Regions from separate parts of the Kitasatospora sp. NPDC034035 genome, predicted to be linked through region 2. Evidence: riboswitches for the same ligand, from Rfam matches in the RefSeq annotation. Region 2 holds a riboswitch; the other holds the start of a gene.
What was found. A riboswitch is a leader RNA that binds a small molecule or an ion and turns the genes downstream of it on or off. The one in region 2 is predicted to bind S-adenosylmethionine.
Positions count from the first base shown of each region.

Region 1 (5,307 bases), on a different contig from region 2:
CTGGTCGGAGACGGCGGCGACGGCCTTCTCGATACCGCGCTTCAGGGCCATCGGGTTGGCGCCGGCGGCGACGTTGCGCAGACCCTCGCGGACGAGCGCCTGGGCGAGCACGGTGGCGGTGGTGGTGCCGTCACCCGCGACGTCGTCCGTCTTCTTGGCGACCTCCTTGACGAGCTCCGCACCGATCTTCTCGTACGGGTCCTCGAGCTCGATCTCCTTGGCGATGGAGACACCGTCGTTGGTGATCGTGGGGGCGCCCCACTTCTTCTCCAGCACGACGTTGCGGCCCTTGGGGCCGAGCGTGACCTTCACGGCGTCGGCGAGCTGGTTCATGCCACGCTCAAGGCCGCGGCGAGCTTCCTCATCAAAGGCGATGATCTTGGCCATCAGAAGTGGTCCTCCGGGACACGGTCGACTGCTCGGACCAAGGGGTGCCCGCGACGGACGGCCCTGGTGTGCGGGGGTCTTTTCCCCTACCGCTCCCGGGGGCCTCACCGACCCGGTCCGCTGTCACTCTCACACTGTGAGTGCTAACGCCAATGATTAGCACTCGCGGTGGTCGAGTGCAAGCCCAATCGGCAACCCGCGAGCCGCCGCCGTGGGCGCCCGGGGACGCCGACGGGCCCGTACGACGCGTGTCGCACGGGCCCGTCGAGAAGCGAGTGGTCACCAGCCGTAGGGCCGCGCCGAGCTCCTGGGGTCGGAAGGGGTCAGACCGCGGCGCGGACCATGTCCGCCTGCGGGCCCTTCTGTCCCTGAGAGATCTCGAACTCGACCCGCTGGCCCTCCTCGAGGGTGCGGTAGCCGTCCATCTGGATCGCGCTGTAGTGGACGAAGACGTCCGCACCACCGTCGACCGCGATGAAGCCGTAGCCCTTCTCCGCGTTGAACCACTTGACGGTGCCCTGAGCCATTCCGAACTCCCCTAGTGCTGTGCTGGCCCTTCACGTGCCCGCAGGTCGCGGGCCCGGATTGGTTTGAAGGCCGGCCCGGGGAACCCCCCCTGGGCGCAGCCGTGCACGCCGCAACCCTCCGCACGGGACGCCCAACGGCCTCCGGTGAGCGGGTGATTGCGTCGACCGCCGCTGAATGTATCCGGACCGACGCCCTCTGCAACAGGGTCAGCCGCCGGTAATTCCGCTGAAGCGTCAAGGGACAGCACGGGCTGAATCGGGAAGATCTCGGCATTTAACGCCGGACATAGCGGACGAATTACCCAAATGCCCGCGGCAATTCTGACATCCGCCTGACATGTTTCACGAGCCGGTCTCACCGGCCGGACGCCGCCCCGGCGGAACACCGCGGGTGGCCGCAAGGGAACCCCTGTTCCCAGCCGAGCGACACTCTACTCCGACTCGACTCGAAAATATTCCAGCCGGAATGCAACCGGCCGCCCGCGCATACGGAAAGCGGAATTCCGTACGGGCGGGCGGCCGAATAGCCGGCGTCACGGCTCAGCCGCCGGCCACCGCCGGGATGATCGAGACGCTGGCGCCGTCCTTGATCTCGGTCGCCAGGCCCTCGGCGAAGCGCACGTCGTCGTCGTTCACGTAGACGTTGACGAAACGGCGCAGCTTGCCGGCGTCGTCCAGGATGCGGGCGGAGATGCCCGCGTGGTTCTGCTCCAGGTCGGCGATGACCTCGGCCAGGGTGACGCCCTCGGCGGTCACCTCGGCGGCGCCGCCGGTGTAGGTGCGCAGGATGGTGGGGATGCGGACGTTGGCGCTCATGGCTCTCCTTGCGGGTGGGGCCTCACGGGGGCGGAGGTGGTTCAGGCGGACACGAGGCCGGCGGCGCGGAAGGAGTCCAGCGTCGGGCGGATGACGGCGGTCATCCCGGCGTCGGAGACGGCGTCCAGGGTCTTCAGGCCGTCGCCGGTGTTGATCGCGACGGTCTCCTTGGCCGGATCCAGCCGTCCGGTCTCGACCAGCTTCTTCAGCACGCCGACGGTCACCCCGCCCGCGGTCTCGGCGAAGATTCCCTCGGTCCGCGCCAGCAGCCGGATCGCCGCCACGACCTCGGCGTCCGTGACGTCCTCCACCGCCCCGCCCGTCCGGCGGGCGATGTCCAGCACGTACGGGCCGTCGGCCGGGTTGCCGATCGCCAGCGACTTGGCGATGGTGTCCGGCTTGACCGGCTTGATCACGTCCCGGCCGGCCTTGAAGGCGGCCGACACCGGCGAGCAGCCCTCCGCCTGGGCGCCGAAGATCCGGTACGGCCGGTCCTCGACCAGGCCGAGCTTGATCAGCTCCTGCAGCCCCTTGTCGATCTTCGTCAGCTGCGATCCCGAGGCGATCGGGATCACGATCTGCTCCGGCAGCCGCCAGCCGAGCTGCTCGCAGATCTCGTACGCCAGCGTCTTGGAGCCCTCGCCGTAGTACGGCCGCAGGTTGACGTTGACGAAGCCCCAGCCCTCGCCGGCCGGGTCGCCGATCAGCTCCGAGCAGAAGCGGTTCACGTCGTCGTAGTTGCCCTCGATGCCGACCAGCTCGCCGCCGTACACCCCGGCCATGACGACCTTGCCCTGCTCCAGGTCGTGCGGGATGAACACGCAGGACCGGAACCCGGCCCGGGCGGCCGCCGCGCCCACCGCGCCGGCCAGGTTGCCGGTGGAGGAGCAGGACAGCGTCGTGTAGCCGAACGCCCGCGCGGCCTCGATGGCGCAGGCCACCACGCGGTCCTTGAAGGAGTGGGTCGGGTTCCCGGAGTCGTCCTTGATGTGCAGCTGGGCGGTGAAGCCGAGCTCCCGGCCCAGGTTGTCCGCCTTCACCAGCGGGGTCCAGCCCGGGTTCAGGTTGGGCTTGGAAGCCACGTCGGCCGGCACCGGCAGCAGCGGCGCGTAGCGCCAGACGGAGGCCGGACCGGCCTCGATCCGCTTGCGCAGCTCCTCGGCGCCCTCGCTGCCGAATTCGTAGGCGATCTCCAGCGGGCCGAAGCACTCCAGGCACGCGAAGTCGGGACCGAGCGGGAATCGGGTGCCGCACTCCCGACAGGACAGCGCGACGGCGGGGCCGAGGTCCACGGAAACAGGTGCGACAGTGTCGATAGCCATGATGGCGAGGCCTCTCTCCTCATCTTCCCCGCGGCGCGGACGCGCCACAGGCCGGAATTGGCACCTGTCCCGCCGGGGCCTGTCGAGAACAGCCGCGCGAGAAGGTTGCCGGGACGTCAACGGGCCGTTCCCTCAGTCCCTCTGGATGAGCTTGTGAAATTGTGGTGGTACTCAGCGGCGACCCCGGCGTGCGAAGGTCCGGCCGCTGTACGAAGACTGTATCCGAAGGCGTCAATCCTGAACGGGACCGTCCGCCACGCGAGATGAGCCGTCCCACCCCACCCGCCGAGGAGACTTCCGTGCCCGCCGAACCGACTCCCGAGCTGCTTCCGCAGGCGGCGTCCTGGCTGCGCCGCCGCTCCTGGAGCGCGGCCGACCGTCCGGTGCGCACCCTCCTCGCGGCCAAGGAACGCACCGGGCGCACGGTCAGCGTCGTCCTCCCCGCCCTGGACGAGGAGGCCACCGTCGGCGACATCGTCCGCACCGTCCGCCGCGAGCTGATGGAACGCCTCCCGCTCGTCGACGAACTCGTCGTGGTCGACTCCGGCTCCTCCGACGCCACCGCCGCCGTCGCCGCCGAGGCCGGCGCCCGGGTCGAGCACCGCGACGCCATCCTGCCCCGGCTGCCCGCCGCCGCCGGCAAGGGCGAGGTGCTCTGGCGCTCGCTGCTGGTCACCCGCGGCGACATCGTCTGCTTCGTGGACGCCGACCTGCGCGAGTTCGATCCGGCCTTCGTCTCCGGCATCGTCGGCCCCCTGCTGACCGACGAGTCCATCCAACTGGTCAAGGCCATGTACGACCGTCCTCTCGAGACGGAATCCGGTGCCGTCGTCCCGGCCGGCGGCGGCCGCGTCACCGAACTCGTCGCCCGCCCCCTGCTCAACCTCCACTGGCCGGAACTCGCCGGTTTCGTCCAGCCCCTCGGCGGCGAGTACGCGGCCCGCCGCTCACTGCTCGAACGACTGCCCTTCCCCACCGGTTACGGCGTCGAACTCGGCCTGCTGGTCGACGCGTTGGAGCTGGTCGGCCTGGACGCCCTGGCCCAGGTGGACGTCGGCGTCCGGCACCACCGCCACCAGGACGGCCAGGCCCTCGGCCGGATGGCCGCCACCATCTACCGCACCGCCCTCGAACGCCTCGACCGCGCCCACCGGCTCAAGGCCTCCGCCGACCTCCTCCTCCCGCAGCTCACGCAGTTCACCCGCGACCCGCAGACCCGCGCCTTCACCGCCCACACCCACCCGGTGACCGCCCTGGAGCGCCCCCCGATGCACACCGTCCCCGAATACGCGATCCGCCACTGACCGAGGGCGGCCCCGGGTGAACTGAGGACGGGCCCCGGGTTTGCCGCGCCTGACCCACGGCAACATGCCAACCATGGGCGATCTCACGACCGAACGTTCGAGTGCGACCGGCACCGCCCCCGTCCTGGTGGCATCCAACCGGGGACCGGTGTCGTTCAGCACCGCCGACGACGGCACGCTGACCCTGCGGCGCGGCGGCGGGGGCCTGGTCTCCGGCCTCTCCGCGATCGACGACCCGAACGCGGTCTGGGTCTGCGCCGCCCTGGGGGAGGCGGACCGCAGAGCCGCCGAGCAAGCCCCCCGCGGCCGCCTCGACCTGGCCGGCCACGACGTCGGCGGGCAGGCCGTCCGGATGCTGGCCATCGACCCCGAGACCTTCGCCCGCGCCTACAACGGCGTCGCCAACTCCACCCTCTGGTTCGTCCACCACCTGCTCTACGCGACCCCCACGGCGCCCTCCTTCGACGCCGCCTTCCGCACCGAATGGGCCGCCTACCGGGCCTACAACGCCGCCTTCGCCGAGGCCCTGGCCGCCGAAGCCGCCCCGAACGCCGCGGTCCTGGTCCAGGACTACCACCTCTCCCTCACCCCGGCCCTGCTCCGCGCAGCCCGCCCCGACCTGCGGATCGGCCACTTCTCGCACACCCCCTGGGCCCCACCCGAGTACTACCGGCTGCTCCCGGACGACGTCGCCCGCGCCGTCCTCACCGGCATCCTGGGCGCCGACCGGGCCGGCTTCCTCACCGAGCGCTGGGCCCGCGCCTTCGCCGCCTGCTGCGCGGACCTCCTCGATGCCACCGTCGACCACGAGGCACTCACCGTCACCCTCGACGGCCGCACCACCCGCCTCGGCGTGCACGCCCTCGGCGCCGACGCCGACTTCCTGCGCGAACGCTCGCACCGCCCCGACGTCGACGAACGCCTCGCCGCCCTGCGCGAAGCCGTCGGCGA
Region 1 is NZ_JBVISA010000075.1:1,803-7,109, forward strand. It holds gene groL (chaperonin GroEL) at 1-387, opposite strand, end outside; gene ACZ52J_RS42195 (cold-shock protein) at 711-914, opposite strand; gene ACZ52J_RS42200 (MoaD/ThiS family protein) at 1,455-1,730, opposite strand; gene thrC (threonine synthase) at 1,772-3,052, opposite strand; SAM riboswitch class I at 3,069-3,204, opposite strand; gene ACZ52J_RS42210 (glucosyl-3-phosphoglycerate synthase) at 3,376-4,356, shown strand; gene ACZ52J_RS42215 (alpha,alpha-trehalose-phosphate synthase (UDP-forming)) at 4,430-5,307, shown strand, end outside.
Region 1: linked by a shared signal. The riboswitch ahead of thrC (threonine synthase) and the one ahead of ACZ52J_RS23895 (aminotransferase class V-fold PLP-dependent enzyme) in region 2 are both predicted to bind S-adenosylmethionine.

Region 2 (5,307 bases):
ACGGCACGTTGAGGGCGTGAGCCTTCTCGGTCCAGAACTCGGCTCCCTTGACGGAGCGGAGCGTGAAGTACATCGCGAAGAGGGCCGCGAAGAACATCAACTCGGAACTGAGCCAGACGATCGTTCCGACGCTGACCATGTTCGGCCGGTTGACCGATCCGTGCGCGTGCCCGGTTTCTACTGCTGTTGCTGTCGCCACGACGGACATTATGTCGGTCCCTTATTCCGTCTTCACGCCGGGGGGTGTCCCTCGGAGTGTCCGGTGCGTGCGGTATGCCCGCTTGGGGGGCGACGGGGTGCCCGGATGGGGGCTGAGCAGCGGCGTGTCCCTTTTCTGACGGTTCCTCGGGGCAGCCTACGACCCCGTTGCCCGGCGCGTCGCCGCACGGTCGGAGTAGCCGCGGGAGGTAGGGGGGGAGAGGCCGGGGTCGGCCGTACGGGTGGACCGGGCGGGCCCGGGTGACGGGCCGTCCTCCAGGCGGGTGAGACCAGGGCGCGGCGCCTTGAGCAGGAACGTGCGCGAGGGGCCCTCGGCGGAGGGTGATCGGGAGTAGCATCCGGATCAGGCGAACGTGGTCCGGATCACACTTGAGGGAGCAGGGTCCATGGCGTACACGACCGATGAGACGCTCACCGTCCTCGTCTACAGCGACGATCGCAACACCCGCGAGCAGGTGCTGACGGCGCTCGGCCGCCGGCCTGCCGAGGATCTTCCCGAGCTGTCCTACCTGGAGTGCGCGACCACCCCCGCGGTGCTCAAGGCACTGGAGAAGGGCGGCGTGGACCTCTGCGTGCTGGACGGCGAGGCGGTCCCGGCCGGCGGGCTGGGGCTCGGGCGCCAGTTGAAGGACGAGATCTACGGCTGCCCGCCGGTGCTGGTGCTGATCGGCCGGCCGCAGGACTCCTGGCTCGCCGCCTGGAGCCGGGCCGATGCCGCGATCTCCCGACCGGTGGACCCGGTGGCGCTGGCCGAGGCGGTCGCCACCCTGCTGCGGGCACGGCTGGCGAAGCGGGCTCCGGCCGGCCGCTGAGCGGCGGTGTCTCAGTACTAGAGAAGACAGGGCCGTAGGCGCCCCGCCGCTGGATAGGCTGGCTCCCAACCGTACGGACGTCCCCCGGAGCGGGGGAACCGACAACAGCTGGAGTCAGCCATGGTGAACGTGAACCCTGCGAACGGCGGTAGCGACCCCGCGCAGGTGGTCCGCTCCTGGCCGGACATCCTGGCGGCGCTGTTGCGGGGGGAGGACCTCGACCGCTCGTCCACCGCGTGGGCGATGGACCGGATCATGAGCGGCGAGGCGTCCCCCGCCCAGGTGGCCGGCTTCATGATCGCGCTGCGGGCCAAGGGCGAGACGGTCGACGAGGTCACCGGTCTGGTGGACGCGATGTACGCGCACGCCGAACCGCTGGAGATCCCCGGCCCGGCGGTGGACATCGTCGGCACCGGCGGCGACCGGGCGAAGACCGTCAACATCTCCACGATGTCGGCGATCGTCGCGGCGGCCGCCGGCGCCAAGGTGGTCAAGCACGGCAACCGGGCCGCCTCCTCGTCCACCGGGTCCTCGGACGTGCTGGCGAAGCTCGGCGTGGCGCTGGACCTCTCCGCCCGGCGGGTCGCCCAGGTCGCCGAGGAGGTCGGACTCACCTTCTGCTTCGCGGCGAAGTTCCACCCCTCGATGCGGCACGCCGCCACCGCCCGGCGCGACCTCGGGGTGCCGACGGCCTTCAACATCCTCGGCCCGCTGACCAACCCGGCCAAGGTCACCTCCCACGCCATCGGCTGCTTCGACACCCGGCTGGCCGGGCTGATCGCCGGCGTGCTCGCCCGGCGCGGCTCGACGGCGCTGGTCTTCCGCGGCGACGACGGGCTGGACGAGCTGACCATCACCACCACCTCGCGGGTGTGGGTGGTGCGCGACGGGGTGGTCACCGAGACCTCCTTCGACCCGCGGGAGGTCGGCATCGAACTGGTCGGCATCGAGACGCTGCGCGGCGGGGACCCCGCCTACAACGCCGAGGTCGCGCGCCGGCTGCTGGCGGGCGAGCGCGGGCCGGTGCGGGACGCCGTCCTGCTGAACACGGCGGCGGCGCTGGTCGCGCTCGACCTGGGCGACGCGCCGCTGGCGGAGCAGCTCGCGGCGGGCATGGCGCGGGCGGCGGAGGCCATCGACTCGGGCGCCGCGCAGGACCTGCTGCGGCGCTGGTCGGAGGCCACCAGCCGGAGCTGAAGCGGTAGTTGGGAGCCCGCGCCGGTACGCCGGCGCGGGCTCCCCGGCTGTCCGGATGGTGGATGCCCGTTTGACCACCCGCTGGACCCGACCTAGAGTCTTCGGCAGGTCATGAGTGACAGCGCCAAAGCCCCAGCTTGCTGTCCGGCAACCCTCCGTCCGTGGCGGGGTGCCCTGGGTGAGGACCGGGTCGCCACGGCAAACCGTCCGTGCGGCAAGCGCGGACGCCCGACGATTTGGCACTCCCGGGGTCCCATACCCCCGAAGGAGTGCATCCTCATGTCTCTCTCCACCGAAATCGCCACCGAGATCGGCACCCCCCTCGCGGTCCTCGGCGCCGACGTCCAGGTCCCGCTCGCCAGCGGTGACAAGGTCGGCTACGCGGCGCTCGACTACGCGGCCAGCGCGCCGGCGCTGCAGCGGGTGTGGGACGACGTCGCCGCCTACGCGCCGTACTACGGCAGCGTGCACCGCGGGGCCGGGTACCTCTCGCAGCTGTCCACCGACCTCTTCGAGCAGAGCCGCCGCACCGTCGCCGAGTTCCTCGACCTGCGCGAGGGCGACCAGGTGGTCTTCACCCGGGCCACCACCGACTCGCTCAACCTGCTCGCCGGCGCCGTTCCGGCCGGCACCCGGGTGTTCGCCTTCGAGACCGAGCACCACGCCTCGCTGCTGCCCTGGGCGCACGCCGGACTGGGCGTCACCTACCTGCGCGCGCCGCGCTCGCGGGCCGAGGCGGTGGCCGCCCTGGACGCCGCGCTCACCGAGGCGCCCGAGGGGCCCAAGCTGCTCTGCGTCACCGGCGCCTCCAACGTGACCGGCGAGCTGTGGCCGGTCGCCGAGCTGACCGAGACCGCGCACCGGCACGGCGCCCGGGTGGTGCTGGACGCCGCCCAGCTGGCCCCGCACCACCGGGTCTCGGTGCGCGAGCTGGACGTCGACTGGATCGCCTTCTCCGGCCACAAGATCTACGCGCCGTTCGGCGCCGGGGTGCTGGCCGGCCGGGCGGACTGGCTGGACGCGGCCGAGCCGTACCTGGCCGGCGGCGGAGCAACCCGCACGGTGGCCCGGGAGACGGACGGCTCGGTGGCCGTGCAGTGGCACACCGGCCCGGCCCGGCACGAGGCCGGTTCGCCGAACGTCATCGGCGCCTACGCGATCGCCTCGGCCTGCCGGGCGCTGAGCGAGGCCGGCTTCGACGCGCTGGAGGCCCGCGAGCGGCAGCTGGTCGACCGGCTGACCGCGGGGCTGGCGCGGATCCCCCAGGTCAAGGTGCTGAACCTGTTCGGCGCCGGCTCCGCCCGGGTGGGCGTGCTGTCCTTCGTCGTCCGGGGCTGGAACAGCTCGCACTTCTCGGCCGCGCTGTCCGCCGAGTACGGCATCGGGGTGCGCGACGGCCTGTTCTGCGCCCACCCGCTGGTGCGGACCCTGCTCGGTGACGAGGACACCCCGCCGTCGGAGTGCGGTGCGCCGGAGCCCTCGCTGCCGGGCGAGCGCAGCCTGAACGCGATCCGGGTGAGTTTCGGCGCCGGGACGCCGGACGAGCACATCGACCGCTTCCTGACCGCCGTTCGGGAGCTGGTCACGGACGGCGCGGCCTGGAACTACCGCAACGAGGGCGGGCGTTGCGTCGTGGACACCCGCCGGGAGGGCTGAGGCCCCGGCCCCGCTACTCGTCCAGGCCGAGGGCGAAGGCGGCTTCCAGGTCGTGCTGGGAGTAGGTGCGGAAGGCGATCTGGGTCTCGGTGTGGGCCACGCCCGGGACCTTGTTGAGCCGGCCCGGGATGACCTCGGCCAGGTCGTCGTGGCGGCGCACCCGGACCATCGCCACCAGGTCGTATCCGCCGGTCACCGAGTAGACCTCGCTGACGCCCTCGATGGCGGCGATGGCCTCGGCGATCTCCGGGATGCGGTCGACACTGGTCTTGATCAGGACGATGGCGGTGATCACTGTTCGGGCTCCTTTGTGGGGTGCCGCCAGCGTATCGGGCGTCAGCCGGGTCGTCGCGAGGGGTGGCGAACCACCGTGCAGGTGTAGAGGAAGCCGGCCGAGAAGCCGATCACGTGGACCAGGTAGGCCACCCCGGGGCCCGCCGAATGCACCGACCACCACTGCAGGGCGAACCAGAGGCCGAGCACCAGCCAGGCCGGGAAGCGCAGCGGCAGGAAGAACAACAGCGGGACGAGGGTGGTCACCCGGGCGCGCGGGTGCAGGCGCAGATAGGCGCCCAGGACGGCCGAGATCGCGCCGGACGCTCCGATGAGCACCCGGGTGGAATCCGGCGCGTGCGCCTCGGCGAGCGCGAAGCCGTACGTGGCCAGGCTGCCGGCCGCCAGGTAGAAGACGGCGTACCGGGCCCGGCCCAGCCGCCGTTCGACGGCCGGGCCGAAGACGTGGAGGAAGAGCAGGTTGCCCAGCAGGTGCAGCCAGCCGGCGTGCAGGAAGAGGCCGGTGAGGGCGGACAGCGCCGGGTGCTTGCCCGGGGTCGGGGCGGCCGGGCAGCCGGGGACCGGGTCGGGGGCCTCCGTCAACTGCGCGGCGGTCAGCGGCCGCCCGGTCAGCAGTTCGGCCGGGACGGCGCCCCAGCGCTGCTCGTACCGCTGCTCCGCGCAGACCCGGGCCTGGCCGGTGCCGTACAGCGGATTGAGTCCGGCGGCCGGGCCGAGCAGGAAGACCAGGGTGTTGACCGCGATCAGGGCGTAGGTGACCGCCGGGGCGGCCGCCTCCGGCCGGCCGCCCCGCTCGGCGGTGTGGTCGGGGGCCGCGAGCGCCATGCGGCCAAGCATCCCTCCGGGCGCCGCAGGTGACACGGCGGTTTACGGCAGGTGGACTAGCCCCGCTATTCCGCTGACCGGTGGTCGCGATGGTTGCCCCAGGCAATAGGCTTGGGGCGGGCAATCCCGCCTCCCGCCGCCGATGCCGGGGCTCCGGGGGGAGCGCCTGGCCCACGCAGGGACCACCCGAGAGGACCCCCCGATGACCGTCCCCGCCCTGACCGCCGAGACGCGCTGGCGCTGCACGCTGTGCGGCAACCTCACCCGGTTCGATGTCACCCGCAGCGCGCGGGTCACCGAGTTC
Region 2 is NZ_JBVISA010000017.1:88,090-93,396, reverse strand. It holds gene ctaE (aa3-type cytochrome oxidase subunit III) at 1-208, opposite strand, end outside; gene ACZ52J_RS23905 (response regulator) at 606-1,031, shown strand; gene trpD (anthranilate phosphoribosyltransferase) at 1,152-2,228, shown strand; SAM riboswitch class IV at 2,336-2,455, shown strand; gene ACZ52J_RS23895 (aminotransferase class V-fold PLP-dependent enzyme) at 2,508-3,884, shown strand; gene ACZ52J_RS23890 (Lrp/AsnC ligand binding domain-containing protein) at 3,898-4,179, opposite strand; gene ACZ52J_RS23885 (rhomboid family intramembrane serine protease) at 4,221-5,003, opposite strand; gene ACZ52J_RS23880 (hypothetical protein) at 5,206-5,307, shown strand, end outside.